2 regions of the Chloroflexus sp. MS-CIW-1 genome follow, and region 1 is predicted to be linked to the other one. Evidence: riboswitches for the same ligand, from Rfam matches in the RefSeq annotation. Region 1 holds a riboswitch; the other holds the start of a gene.
The links. A riboswitch is a leader RNA that binds a small molecule or an ion and turns the genes downstream of it on or off. The one in region 1 is predicted to bind cobalamin.
Positions count from the first base shown of each region.

Region 1 (7,556 bases):
GCAGCGATCCAGGTGAACGTATCATGACGGCGCCAGCGTTCGCGCCGATAAGTTGTGCGTGGCACACGTCGGCTTAGTTGGTGGGCAGCCCAGCCGGTGAGGAGGAGACCACCACCGCCAAGTGGGGCGACGAGAGGGACGCTGGAAGGTCCAACCCATAACCAGCCGATGACCGCAGCCGTCAGGCCTACCAGACCGAAGACCAGCCCTAGTGTGCGTCCGGTTGCCGGTGCAGTTGATACCGTGCGCCCATAGCCACGCGCTTCGAGTGCTTCGGCCAGTTGGATTGCACGCTCAAGACTACCGGCCAGAAGAGGGCTAATCAAGGCACCCCAACTCCGTATCCCACCAAACCGATGACCACGGGCCCGCTGGGCGGCTGTGATGTCCTGAACCGTGCGCACTAACCCTGGGGCAAAGGCAATCGCTATCGTCACGGTAAGACCGGCGTGGAAGAGTGAGCGCGGGGTCAGCCGGAGCAGCCGATGATGATCGACGAGCGCGTTAAAGGCGCCGAAAATGAGCAGCAGTGTCCACAATCCCAAACCACGAGTGGCCCCCCAGGCCAGGGCTTCAGCAGTGATTGACCCGCCAAAGACAATACCGCCTGACCACGCCGGAAGCTGAATGGCAGGCAACCGGAAGATCACGGTTGTTCCGCGTGCTCCACCGACCGTCACGATGGCAAAGAGAATGTATCCGAACCAGATAAAGGCACCGACACGGGCAAAGAGGGCAAAACTCCGTGCTAGCGGACGATCATCACGCCGATTCACGAAGATGTACGTCACCACCAGCATCAGCAAGATGTGGTAAAGCGGATGCGGTGCGAGCATTGCGATGGTAACTGTTGCAATCAGCCAGCAGAGCCATGTGCGCGTGTGCATTAGCCATGCCCCAAACGTACTGTCAGCGTAGCCAGTACCACCACTTCGCTTATCTCACAAAGGGCGCCGTAGGTATCGCCGGTCAGGCCACCGAAGTCACGAACCCACCAGCGCGCTAACAGATATGCCAGCCCCAACACCAAACCGAAGGCGATCAAGCCGTTGAAGTTGGCAATAAGCCACGTGACTCCCCCCGTGAGCAAAGATGCCAGCCAGAAGTCACGCTGTCGTACCTGAGAATTGAACATGCGTCCCAGTCCCCCTTCCCGTGCGGCGGGAAACCAATAGATGCCGAAACAATCGGCCCAACGCCCCAGAATGGGTGCCAGCAGGAGGGCAGGCCAGGCGCCTGGCGCACCAGCGATCAGAGCTACTTTCAGGAAGAGGATCATGATCAGCGCTGAGGCTCCCATGACCCCGATCCGACTGTCTTTCATGATTTCGAGTTTGCGTTCACGTGATCGCCAGCTCACTGCGGCATCGAACGTATCGCTCAGGCCGTCGAGGTGCATTCCGCCGGTAATGATGCCCCACATTGCCACCACCAGTACGGCGGCGCTGAGGTCACCCCACAACGGTCGGGCCAGCAGGTCAACCGCAGTTAATACACCGCCGATGACCAGGCCGGCCATCGGAAACCAGGGGATTGCCCGCACAACGCTCTGCTCGTTCATTGGTGGCAGGCCGGGAAGGGGAATGATGGTGAGAAAGCGTAGGGCCTCTACCAGACCAATGGGAGAACGGATTGATGATTCACTCATACATCTTCCGCCGTCGCCGCCAACAACCGCGGTACGGTGTTGATCGTGCGCATAATGACTGTTGATCCGTATACATCGAGTGCAGTGATACTGCCTAAGTCGATGCGCCAGCGCCAGTATTCGGCTATCGGAAGCTGACAACACCAACAGAGTACCAGTTGGATGGGTGTGGCGTGAGTGACGATCAGCACTCGTTGACCCACCGATCCGGCGAGCAATTCTTGCCATGCCTCGTTCACCCGGTTTGCCACTTCAGCCAGACTTTCTCCCCCAGTGGCCCGACCATCAATGCCGTTTGCCCAGCGTTGCTGAGCGTCATCAGGAAAACGTTGCAGCACCTCGCGGTAAGTTAGTCCTTCCCAACGTCCGTGATCGATCTCCAACCACCGCGAATCTTCATGCACTGGGATCGTCGGTCGCCGATTCAAAATCATTGTGGCCAGAGAACGGGTTCGCTCTGTTGGGCTGACAATGATGTTGGTAAAGGGTAGCACTTGTAGACGTTGAGCAAGGGCCAGATGTTGGCGCCGACCGTAATCGGTCAGAGGACTGTCACGGAGGCCGAGATACCGCCGACTCCGGTTAGCTTCGGTTTGACCGTGACGAACAAGCCAGATACTGGTGTGGCGTGAACGACCCACTGTGAAACTCCTTTATCCCTTGTTACGCCGTCTCAACGTGACCACGATGCCCATAATCAACAGTGCTGCCAGGGCAAAAAAAGCAAGCCATTGCCCATTTCCATTGCTTGCCATGGTCGGTGTAGGCGTTTCGGTTCTAGTCGGTGGTGTCGGAGCAAGCGCAGTTGGCGACGGCAGTGGACTGAGACTAAGGGTAATGGATGACCCTGTTGGTGCTCCTGCGGTCGGTGAAGAAGGGCGAGCGATTGGCATGGGTGTCGTTGGTTGTGTCGTAGCGATAGTTGGGCCTTCCATGGCCGTAGGGTTCATAGTTGCAGTAGCCTGGCGTCCAACTGTAGGAATGGCTGTTGGAACAGTGGTAGCAGTGGGCACAGTTGTGGGGAGTATTGTTGTCTGACCACACACATCACTCAGTTCGAGATCTGGTGGTACCGCACCACTACTAGCATCACCCGGCCCCCAGGCCCAGCCGTGGAGATCGCCATCGTTCACCACAACGTTGCTGGCGCCCAAATTGGAATAACGCCATGTACCGGCCTCGCGGCGGTAAAAGGCCCAGTAAACCGCTCGCCCCTGCTGATCGCGAGCACAGAAGCAACTGGTCGCCGGATAGTCGCAACCGTCGCGACCAATTTTACACACTGCGGCGCCGATACTGCTCTGCTGACTGATCACCGGTAACCCGCTCCGTTCGAGCAGATCAAGTCCACTGATCGTCGATTCGTTAAAGGTAACGCATGCCGTCACTACTTCACCATTACCGAAACGCACCACGACCCCAGCACGGTTGACCGGTGACTGGGCATTGACCGCGCTCGACAGGAGGGTCATAACCAGCAAGATCAGCATCGTGCGCCACAGTTTCATCGTCCTACCCTTGTCTCACCGGCTCACGGCGCAGCCACAGACCAACGACCAGCAGGGCCATCCCTGTGAGGGCAACCAGAGCCAGGATCGGCACAGTTTCGCCACCGGTTGTTGGCAGATTGATGGCCGAAGCGATCAATGTTTGTGCTGCCGGGATGGTGACGGTCCGTACCGGCAACGTTCTGCCAGCGACTGCCGGAATTGCCTGATAGGTTGCCAATGCGTTATCGTCGGGCATTGCGTTTTGATAGCGGAAGGCACCACTTTGATTCTGGAATGCGATCAAGGCCTTCAGCGGTGTTGCTTCACCCTGTCGCCATGGATTTGCGTTTGGGTCTTCACCGAGGGCCAGGATTGCCTGGATCACTGCTGCGGTGGAGTTGGCATCACTGGCGTTGCCGAATGCAGATGTTTGCGAGTAGGGAAACCCGCCATCGGGATTCTGTTGACCACGGAGATAGTTACGGGCGGCGGTTAACGCATCGCCTGCACGAGCATAGCCACTCAAAGCCATCACCGCCAGACTGGTCGTATTGGTATCGCTACCGGTTGCTGCGGCGCCATCAAAACTCCATCCACCGTCGCGAAGCTGTAACCCGATAAGACGTTCGATAGCAGGCGCTGGCGGTTGGACGCCCATCGCCTTGATGGCCAGGAGGGCCAGGGCATGGCCGTACACATCGGCGCCGTACTGACCGGTGGCCGGGTCGTAAGTTGTACCAAGCTGGCGGGCCAGATTAACCCCACCAAAATTGAGCGGATCGCGTCCGGCAGCGACGACGGCCAGGATCACCTTGGCTGTTGCGCCAGCCGATGAGGTTCCGTAGCTAGCGGCCTGTCCGGCCAGATAGTTGAGCGCGCTGGCTGGTGGTTGTTCACCACCGGCCACGAGCGCCACAATAGCATCAGCAGTATCACCAGGCCCAAAACCGGCAAAACTTCCATCGGCCTGTTGCTGGCCGAGAATCCACTTCAATCCGGCAGCAACCATGTCGCTTTGTGCAGCCACTGGTTGCGATACGATTATACTCAACATCATCGTAAGGATAAGGACAATTGTTCGACGCATGAGACGCTCCTCTCGTTTCCGTCAGCGAACACCGAACAGACAACAAAAATCCCTCCACCAGCGGTGGAGGGGTGAACTGATGAAGCAAAAAGAAGGTATTGCCTCACCCCCTTTCCAGCGCGGGCGTGACAGCAGACGAGTAGGGACGGGCATTCTGGCTCGTCGCCAATGGCGACATACAGTAGCGTGGACTGCGCCGGCCTTGCACCGGACTTCCCCCAATTAAGCCCTTCGCTTCCTCCGGGCTCCCTACCGGTGGGGTACAACCCCACGTTGCTTATATTCAATCAGGCTGATGGTAGCACAACCCTTGTCAATCGTCAACGTAATTGTGCCAACACATCGGCTAACACCGCAATCGCGTGTTCGTATTCGTGCAGCACAATATGTTCGTCAGGCGTATGATCAAGCCGTGAATCGCCCGGCCCGTAAGCAACGATTGGGCACTGCCACACCGGGCCTACGACATTCATATCTGCTGTACCGGTCTTGTGGAGAAACGCCGGTTGACCGCCGTGTTGACGAATCGCCCGCACAAATGCACTTGCCAGCGGTGTCGTGCGTGGACTCTGGAAGGCCGGGCAGGCGCCTTCAAAAGAGAGATGGGCAGCACCGGCTAAGGTCTGGAGCGTCTCGGCCAGGGTTGATGGTTCAACGCCGGGTGGCAGACGAAAGCCAATGGTTGCTTCGACCCATTCGTTGATGCCATCGCTATCGCTATGAACACGCCGGAGCGAAGGGATGAGTTGCTCAAACAGCCGGCTTCGTCCGGCGTTGAGATGCTGACAGTACTGTTCAACTGCTCGCCAGAAGTCAACCATCTGTTCGGGGGCAGCACGTTGTTCACCAGCACTATGGGCAACCGGTTGCTGATAACGATAGTGGACGAGCAGCCGTCCCTTATAACCGAGCGTAATCCGATCCCAGCCGCTCGGTTCTCCGATCACGCAAAAATCAGGGCGGTAGCGATCACGGGCAGCGTGAGCGCCACGTGAGCTGGCGGCTTCCTCTTCGGTGGCCCCGATAATAACTAGTCGGCAACCTAACGTGCCAGCCTGCTCGGCACGGCGGGCTGCCCAGACAAAGGTCGCCAACGGGCCTTTGGCATCAACAGCACCGCGCCCATAGAGTTTGCCGTCTTCGATACGTACCGGTATCTCGCCGGGCACAGTATCGATGTGGCCGAGCAACACAACTAATGGCCCATCCGTGCCCACCTGACCAACCGCACTGCCCGACTCATCAACGAACGCTTCCCAGCCGAACGCAGCCATTTGCGCCACCATCACCTGTACTGCCGCTGCCTCCTGTCCAGAGAGCGATGGCGTGCGAAGCAGACGAATAAGAAACTCAACCGCGTCGTTCATAAGCATGTCGCACCAGAAGTTGCGACCGCAGGGTCGCAGTGCAATGCGCATCTCCTTTCTTGACGGGTGCAAACGGTAAGACTCTTGCCTGGCCCTCTTTCCTCTTCCTCCATCCCACTGCCGGGCAGGGAGAGACGTTGCAAAGACTCAGGTTTTGAGCTATTTCATGTAAACATCCGCAACCGTATGGTATCATAAGATGCGTATTCACCGGAATCGCTATCGTAAGATCACTTGGAGCAAGTATGACCGCATCACTAACCTTTAACGCCGACCTGCATAGCCTCAAACAGATTCGGCGTTCGATCATTGATGCGGCGAGTTACACTGGTGCGCGTCGTGATTGTATTGATGATATTGTCTACGCAGCCAACGAACTGATCACCAACACCATTATCTATGGTTATGGTGGGCAAGTTGGCCCAATATGGATCGAAGTTTGGAATGAAGGTGATACGCTTTTGGTATCGATCCGTGATGCAGCACCGGCATTTAATCCGCTCAGTGTTCCTTTACCACGTCATCTGATCGCGCATGGACAGCAACGAGCGGGTGGTTTGGGGCTGTTCTTGTCGCGGAGTTTGCTGGATGATCTACAATATCGCACACTACCACACGGCGGTAACGAACTGATCTTGATCAAGCGGCATGCATTTTAGTGTTGACAAACTATGATTATCGAGAGTGTCATTAGCCAGAAAGAGTTTACCCGGCACGCCCTCAGTCGCTATTTTCGTCGTCCTATTTTCTATGTCTTTGCATTTGTAGCGGCAGTACTGACAGCGTTCGTCATTTATGATCCCTCTGTGCCTCAGGTACCCGCGTTATTAGGTGGTTGGCTGCCTTTTCTGGTCTACAGTATTGTGGGCTGGATCATGATTTATCGCCAGAGCCGAAAGCGAGATCTTCCGGTTTACCAGCCAATCCGTTACGAATTGGGGCGTGATACGTTAATCGTCAAAGCCCAAAGTGGGCGAAGTGAGATTCCGTGGTCACAAGTGCGCGGCTGGCGCAAGCTGTTTGGTGTCTATGAGCTACAGCTCATCAACGGCCAGGTGTTGTTGATTTCGGGGCGAGCAATTGGCCCCCGCCAGGTAGGAGCTTTTGAGCGCATCCTGCGGAATCGGATTGATCCGAAGCCTGAGCCGGGTATTTTTGATGAACCAGCAACGTAATACCGATCCTGTTTGCGAAAACCGTGTATCAGGTTCTTGAACTGATGTTCTCCGTAGAGGGATAGCAGCGATACGACAATTGTATCGGAGATCAATCATTGCATAGTTTAGCAGCGCACCGTGAACAGTTAAACGCTTCACAAGGAGCGTGGATTCGCGAAACGCTCGCTCAGTTCCAAGTCTCGAAAACGGTTTTGTGATGAGTGATTGGTATAAGACCTTGCCGGCAGAGGGCGAACCTCTTATAGCGACTCGGCAACCAGATATTGTTCACTATTTTCAAGACTATTACGATGCCATTTGGTAAGGAGCTGCGATAATAAAAGATGCCGGAAAGCAGGCCGACAATCAAATGTTGGCAAGGATAAGGCAACACCTCCTTGCGAACGAACAAAGCGCTGCCTAAATCGCGCTTTGCGCTGACAGACTACCCTTTGTTCAGCCTACGGCTTAGTGCAAATCGTTAGGCGGCAAATTGTGAGGTCAAGTAATGAAACCGAAGCTAACACTTGAAATTCTTAAGGTAGAAGCGCAGACGTTTGCCGGTATCGAGTCAGCACACCGCGAGCCGTCATTGTATGGTGTTACAGATGGGAAGGCTGTTGGCACATACTTCGAGCACAAGTTTCGGTCTTACCTCCGCGAAAAGTACGACTTTGAGGAAGGAAGCTCTGCAAGTGGGATCGACTTTTCCGAACTTGAAGTTGACATGAAGGTAACAAGCATAAGGCAACCGCAATCATCGTGTCCTTTTAAATCTGCTCGGCAGAAAATCTACGGCTTGGGCTA
Region 1 covers NZ_JAUBWR010000002.1:1,021,413-1,028,968, forward strand. Annotated here, with positions in the region: gene QTO31_RS17085 (energy-coupling factor transporter transmembrane component T) at 1-887, opposite strand, end outside; gene cobS (adenosylcobinamide-GDP ribazoletransferase) at 887-1,648, opposite strand; gene QTO31_RS17095 (histidine phosphatase family protein) at 1,645-2,289, opposite strand; gene QTO31_RS17100 (hypothetical protein) at 2,302-3,156, opposite strand; gene QTO31_RS17105 (prenyltransferase/squalene oxidase repeat-containing protein) at 3,161-4,225, opposite strand; cobalamin riboswitch at 4,351-4,492, opposite strand; gene QTO31_RS17110 ([LysW]-lysine hydrolase) at 4,546-5,592, opposite strand; gene QTO31_RS17115 (ATP-binding protein) at 5,838-6,251, shown strand; gene QTO31_RS17120 (YcxB family protein) at 6,264-6,767, shown strand; gene QTO31_RS17125 (hypothetical protein) at 7,258-7,556, shown strand, end outside.

Region 2 (7,556 bases), on a different contig from region 1:
CTCTACTGATCCGTTCAACATTTGAAAGCAGGTCTTGCGCGATGATAGAATATAACGACCTGAGCGAACTATCACCATTCCTCATCATTACACCCAATCCAGCAATTGATCGGATACTGGTCGTTCCCGCACTCCAGATTGGTCAGGCGCAACGGGTACAAGAATCGCGGATCGCGGCTGGCGGCAAAGGCTTGAATGTAGGCAGAGCAATGAAGTCACTTGGTGTTACTGCGTCGATCCTGGCGCCACTCGGTGGCTTTACCGGTCAACAGGCTACACACCTGGCTCGGCGTGAGTGTTTAGCGCTCAGTGATGTTCCTATCGGCGATGAGACACGAGTTTGTACGTTGGTCGTCGATCTGGCTACGCAACAGGTCACCGTCCTAAACGAAATTGGGCCACAGCTTACTGCTACGGAGTGGGCAACGTTCGAGCAAGCGATCCTCGACCATCCGGCGACGTGGCATCTCTTTTGTGGTAGCCTCCCGCCGGGGGTTGAAGCATCAACGCTAGCAGCATTAATCAGAGCGTTGCGTATACGAGGAAAACGGGTTCTGATCGATACCAGCGGTGCAGCGCTGGCAATGGCAATTACCGCTCAACCGGACGTGGTCAAGGTCAATGGCGAAGAGCTAGGGGGTCTGTTCGGCGACCATATCAATAATGAACACACCGCTTACCAGGCCGCCATCCGTCTACACCGGGAAGGGATCGAGCAGGTGATTGTTACACTTGGTGCCGATGGTGCGATTGGCGTCAATCGAACAGCGGCTGTCAAAGCCACTCCGCCAGCAGTACCGGTTCAAAACCCGATTGGTTGCGGAGATTCATTTTTTGCCGGCCTGGCTATCGCGCTTGAACGCGGACAACCACTCGCTACGGCACTCCGGCTAGCTACCGCTTGTGGCGCAGCCGATGCCCAAACGCTGGCTCCCGGCCACATCGACGACGCTACCGTCAACGCACTTGCCGAACGGGTGCACTTACGCTACTGGTGAACTTCAGCCGGTTGGGGTGGTGAGGCATCGATCAGACGCGCTAACTGCCGCATTTGATCAGCATTCAGATATGCACTCCGTTGTCCAGAGACCGTATAAAAGGCTAGATCACCGGAAGCACCAAGGATGAGACGGTACGATCCCAGCTCACGAATCCGCTTCTGCACCGAACCGAGCAGTTCGCGTAGTACAGCTACCTCATCAGCATTCAGCACCACAGCATCGTAGCCACGGATTAGATGGTGTAACACCAACGCCGGTGTCGCTTCAGGATGGTACGCTGCCTCAAATTCACCGATCAGCGCGATCCGCATCCTCTGCCTCCCTCGCGACCGGTCGGTCGCGAACTGCAACGACCACCTGCCAGATACTCGTCTCATCGAACGGAACTGGCGGCAAGCTTGTATCGCCGAACACACTGAGCGGGCGTAGTCCGGCAGTGCGTAGCATCGCTGTTAATTCCGGAAACCCGTATAGTCGAATCTGATCGCCAGGATGAGTAACATCAATACCACGACTGACATCAACATAGCGGTAATCAATTTCGAGCACTGCCCGGCGCGGGTCAAAGCGGGCTTCGCGTAAAACGAAACCACTTCCAATGGGATACCAGCCACTCCGAAAGTCATGCAGATAACGACCAATCTGGTAGGGATTGAGACACTGTAACAAGAGCTTGCCACCGGGCACTAAAGTGTGCGCAATGCCGTTCAAGACGGCCTGATTCGTCTCATCGTCGAAAAAGCCAAGACTGCTGTTCATCAACAAAACGGCATCAAAGCGCTCGTGGTAGGGTAAACTGCGCATATCGCCGGTGACAAACTCGACATTCAGCCCCCGTTCGGTGGCTGCTGTACGGGCATGGCTGATCACCGACTCCGCAGCGTCAAGCCCAACCACCGTCCAGCCACGTTCGGCCAGCATCAGACTGTGCCGCCCATTGCCGCATGCTAGATCAAGGATTGTCTCGACGCCTTGCAAGCCGAGGGCGTTGATCAGAAAATCAACTTCACGGCGGGTTAGCTCATCGGCGTATTGCCGATAATGAGCAAATTCATAGACCTGAAATAACTCTTCCCACCACTCACGCGAAGCCTGTTCGGGCATTATAAACTCCTGACCCGCCTACAGATCGATGGTGCGCGGCATAATTGGCAATTCATCAACGCGCAGACTGGGCGGCAGGGTACATACCCAGAGCAATGCCTGCGCCACATCATCAACCGTCATCAGACGCTTACGCAAATCTTCAGCCGGGTTTAGCGGTGCAATATCAGCATTGATCATCCCAGAGTATACTGTTGTCACGAAGACATTGTACGGGCGTAACTCTTGTGCCAGGGCTTGTGACAGGCCCGATAACGCGAACTTGGCGGCGCAAAACGGTGCAATGTTCGCCACGCCCACCTTTCCAACCCGTGAGCCGAGGTTAACAATGGTACCACTCCGCTGACGCTTCATATACGGTACCACTGCCCGCATCAAATAAAATACGCCGTTAAGATTGGTATTCATAACCTCTTGCCACTCGGCGTCGGTAAATTGCTCGAGCGGCGCAATCTTCTCGATATTGCCGGCACAGTTTAACAAGATATCGACTCGCCCCATCATCTGGACGGTCGTGTCCACCAGATACTGGACCTGTGATGAGACCGTAATGTCGGTTGGAATTGCGAAAGCGTTGTGGCCCTCGGTTGTGATCATGCTGACCAAATGTTCAAGCCGTTCACGTCGCCGGGCAGCGACCACGACCGTCGCTCCTTCGCGAGCGAAGAGCCGGGCAGCGGCGTAACCAACCCCACTAGAAGCACCGGTAATAATTGCAACTCGTCCTCTTAACTTCATGACATTCTCTCCGAATACTGCTGGAAATCACGGCTTCATAGATATTATACCTGAAGAATAAAATAAAATCGGCGCTGATGAAGGGACAGTCGGCGTTTGCAAAGTTTTCATCGTTTGGACCGAACGGTTGCCGATGGTCCCCGACCCATGCGCTTGCCTGGGCGCGCAGGTCTCTGGTCTGGGTCTTGCAGTAACATGGCAAGAAACCATCGTGTGTCGCATGAGGATGCCATCATCCCCCAGGCCCTCGCAAGGCGAGGTCGGGGAAACCTTCCCTTACCATACGGTGACGAGCATGATTGGTGGGACAACCAGAGGTTTGCCGCAGATGACCGCTACATCGTCCGTATCAATCGGGCCAACCTATACCAGGACGGTTGAACAGCAGTCTGAACAGGTTTCACCGCTCACGCCAAGCGCGGGCTAGCAGCTCGCGCTTCCGGGTCATAGGAGCATTCTCAGAACTTTCTAAGGCAAGCTTGGTTATACTCTGGTAGAATCATTGTGCTACTATTGCGTTAGTGTGCGAGAGATGGTATAACATAACAGGTAACAACATACAGGAAAAGGGTCGCGATGTACTGGGAAACCATCACTGATCTGTTACACCACCCACGAGTTATCGAGACACGTTACCATATGCACCACAGTGTTCCCAAGCATGATCATCTTATGCGTTCGGTACACTTCTCGTACTATCTGGCACCATTTTTTGGCGCCGATCAGGTAACGTGTGTTCGTGCTGCCCTCTTACACGACCTCGACTCGCGTTATGGTACCCTGACCACTCATGGCGCTATTGCGGCACGGGTAGCTGCTGAGCTGGGCGAGCCGGAAGCAGTTTCGGCAGCTATCATTAGCCACATGTACCCCTTTGGCCCACGTCCAACCACTCGTGAAGGGTGGGTATTAGCGGTAGCTGACAAACTGGCTTCACTGGCCGATCTGAGTGCATTTATCGGTGGGTTGTTCTCTGGGCGGAGTCTCCATATTCGCCGCCAGCTCTGCAAGAGTGACCCCTTTTACGCCTCGCGCCGTGCCCGACGACGGCACCGCCGTCTGATCAGTTCACTCTGGCGGCGACTGGGCCGTAAGGGCCTTAGCTGGTGGCGTTTCGATGGTCGTGAAACGGTAGGGCGGGTTTAGAGTCCGTGGTTGGATACAGCTATCAGAGGTCAAGACGGAGTTTTGGTAGGGGCGCAGCGGTGCTGTGCCCCTACCACATTATGACATAGTGGCGATGCGGGGATGAATATGGCGCTGGGCAATGCGGGCCAGTGGCCCGCGCACCCAGGGGGCGCAGCGGTGCTGTGCCCCTACCACATTACGATATAGTGGCGATGCGGGGATAAGAGTATGGGTATAGGTGGACGGAGAACAACGTGATGGCGGGGTTACATCCACACGCTTCAGTGAACAGGTTTAGAAATCACCCTGTTCGGTGTAGTGAGGGATAGCCGGTACGCAGATGGGATCGATGTCTCACCACTGCACACCTCGCTGCCAAACCTGTGCTATAATTGCTACACATTGTACATTGCACATTCAATCATCCGTCGCGGTGACCCGTAGGCCCGGATGCCAGGGCGTAAAGGTGGAAGCTGGTGAGAGTCCAGCGCTGTGCCGCAACTGTAACCGGCTACTATAAGCCGGAAGCCAGGACGCCTGCCGCGATAGAGTGTTCGTTCAGCCCTTCTCGAGCTAAGGAGGATGAACGAGGCCTGCATGAGGCTATCATGTGGCGTCATCGTTTCATAGCCCCGACCGAGAAGGTCGGGGTTTTTGTTTATATGTCAACAGTAAGGAGACGGTCGTGTCTGAGGAGGCAACTGCACCGATTGGGTCGGGGTCATCGCCTGAAGCAGCGGCTCGCCGCAAGGCGGTGAGAGCTAGCCATGCACCGAAAGGGTTGGTCATTGTCAATACCGGTGAGGGGAAAGGGAAGACAACCGCTGCCCTAGGTATTCTGCTACGGGCCTGGGGGAGAAATATGCGCGTCGGTGGTGTGCAGTTTATCAAGCACGAACAGGCAAGATTTGGTGAATTGCGGGCACTCGAACGCATAGGGATTACGTTGACGCCCCTCGGTGATGGGTTTACCTGGACGAGCCGCAATCTCGATGAGACCCAGGCCCGTGCATTGCATGGCTGGGAAATCGCCAAACAACAGATTACGAGTGGTAATTTCGATGTCTTTCTGCTCGATGAGTTTACATATGTGATGCACTATGGCTGGCTGCCTGCCACTGAGGTTGTAGAGTGGCTGCGAGCGAACAAGCCGCCAATGTTACATCTCATCATTACCGGTCGCTATGCACCGGCAGAACTGATCGAGTACGCCGATCTGGTCACGGAAATGCGTGAAGTAAAGCACCCATTCCGCGACCAGGGGATTCGGGCACAGCCAGGGATTGAGTACTAACAGCTCCCTAAGCCGGTACACGGGGGACACATGGGCGAACAGCTTAAGCGCAATATGGTGCAGCGGCTCGATGGGCGGCTGGTAAATGCCGGCGCCCGTCGGGGGATGTTGATCGTCTGCGCAACCGGTTGCTGCTGTGGTCATACGGAACGTGGTTTTGCACCGGTTCCGACCGATCTGTATCATCAAGAATGGGAACGCCGCCGTTTGCGCAATCGCGTGCATCTTAGTCAGGGTGGGTGTCTAGGGCCGTGCCCGCTGGCGAATGTTGCCCTCTTGCTGTTCGATGGCCGTCCTTACTGGTTTCACTCGCTCAATGATCCGGCATTAGTGCCAGTTCTGTACGATTACATCGAAGACCTGCTGGCCGCTGAGCGTCCGGTAGCACCACCACCGGCACTGGCACCGCATCTGTTCAACGGCTTTACCTGGGACGGTGTGGAAGCTGCGACGACTACCCTCGACCGTCTGCCAGCGGTGGCCGGCAGTGGGATTCTTGTTTTGAGTCAGGCCGACACCGATCTCTTGGCCCTCGAGCAGGCACAGACGCTGCTTCCAGAAGGTTTTGCTCCGCTGTATATGGCGCATATTGGCCGCTTGACCGAACCAACTGCGATAGATCGCTTGCTTGAACAACATCTACCGGCGGCAGCCATTGTGGTGGTGCGGCTCCATAGTCCGGCTGCGTTTCTGTACGGTCTGGAACGGTTACAGCAGTGGGCTGCGACTACCGATGGTTTTCTGCTCTGCCTGCCAGCAGTCGATGAGGTAGACCCTGATCTAATGGCCCGATCAACGGTGGGAGTACCATTGGCGATGCTGATCAGCGCCTATTTTCGGGCAGGCGGGGCGGTGAATCTGGCCAACGGACTGCAATGTCTGAGTGACCATCTGCTGGTAAGCGGATGGGGCTACGATCCGCCGATTGATCTCCCCTTGCATGGGATGTATACCCCGCCACGACCGGCACGCCGTGGCCGCAGACAAGATGCGGCGACTATCACAGCGGCAGCAAGCGATGCACCGACAGTTGGTGTGCTCTTTTACCGTGCCCATCTTCTGAGCGGGAATACAGCGTTTGTTGATGCACTGATCACGGGCTTGCAGGCACGTGGGATGCAGGTACGCGCTGTCTATACGCAATCGCTAAAGTCAATCGCTTCCGACGGTTTGCCGATTGGGTTAGGATTGTTGCAGCAAGCTGGCCCACCGGATGTGATCGTTTCGACCCTTAGTTTCGCCCTTGGTGCTGATGATCCGCATCCGTTCAGTCGTCTTGATGTTCCGGTGGTGCAGGCACTGCTCAGTAGCAGCAGTCGTGAGGCGTGGCAACGCGATGGTCGTGGCCTGGGGCCGCTCGATACAGCAATGAATGTTGCCTTGCCAGAGCTTGATGGCCGTATCATCGGGGTGCCGATTGCGTTCAAGTCGCAGGAAGGGGAAACAGCCGCCCATTCATTACCGGATCACGAACGGATTGAGCGGCTGGCAGGTTTGGTCTGGCGATTGACCCAGTTGCGCCGGAAGCCGAACAGCCAAAAGCGGATTGCTATTATCTTGACGAATAGCAGCGCGAAAGCGCAACGGATCGGAAATGCTGTTGGCCTGGATGCACCGGCGTCGCTGATGCGCATCTTTGCGGCCCTCCGTGAGGCTGGTTATGCCGTGGGTGAATTACCGGAGAGTGGTGATTCGCTGATTGCCAGTCTGATCGCACGCTGTTCGTATGATGAGACCTGGCTGACAACCGAGCAGTTAGCACAGGCCTATCGTGTTCCTGCCGAAACCTATCGGCGCTGGTTTGCCGAATTACCGCTGCCGTTGCAAGAGGCTATGATTCGTCAGTGGGGACCACCCCCTGGCCAGGCGTATGTCCACCGCAGTGAGCTGGCACTGGCTGGGTTGGAAGTTGGCAACTGCTTTATTGCCCTCCAGCCACCACGTGGCTACGACATGGATCCCAATGCCATCTATCACCGACCCGATCTACCGCCACCACACAATTATTATGCCCTCTACCGCTGGCTGCGTGATGAATGGCAGGCTGATGCGATAATCCATCTGGGAAAACATGGGACGCTCGAATGGCTGCCTGGTAAAGGGGTTGGGTTGAGCGCGGTCTGTTTTCCCGATCCCTTTCTGGCCGACCTGCCTCTGATCTATCCCTTCATTATCAACGATCCCGGTGAGGGGACTCAAGCCAAACGACGAGCCCATGCGGTCATTGTAGATCATCTTACCCCACCCATGACAAATGCTGGCACATATGGCGATCTGGCCGAGCTGGCTCA
Region 2 covers NZ_JAUBWR010000001.1:2,639,543-2,647,098, reverse strand. Annotated here, with positions in the region: gene QTO31_RS10585 (1-phosphofructokinase family hexose kinase) at 42-998, shown strand; gene QTO31_RS10580 (hypothetical protein) at 989-1,312, opposite strand; gene QTO31_RS10575 (class I SAM-dependent methyltransferase) at 1,290-2,105, opposite strand; gene QTO31_RS10570 (SDR family oxidoreductase) at 2,124-2,843, opposite strand; gene QTO31_RS10565 (HD domain-containing protein) at 3,420-3,989, shown strand; cobalamin riboswitch at 4,386-4,531, shown strand; gene cobO (cob(I)yrinic acid a,c-diamide adenosyltransferase) at 4,657-5,265, shown strand; gene cobN (cobaltochelatase subunit CobN) at 5,296-7,556, shown strand, end outside.
Region 2: it holds a riboswitch for cobalamin, as region 1 does, so the genes downstream of both, cobO (cob(I)yrinic acid a,c-diamide adenosyltransferase) here and QTO31_RS17105 (prenyltransferase/squalene oxidase repeat-containing protein) in region 1, are expected to answer to the same signal.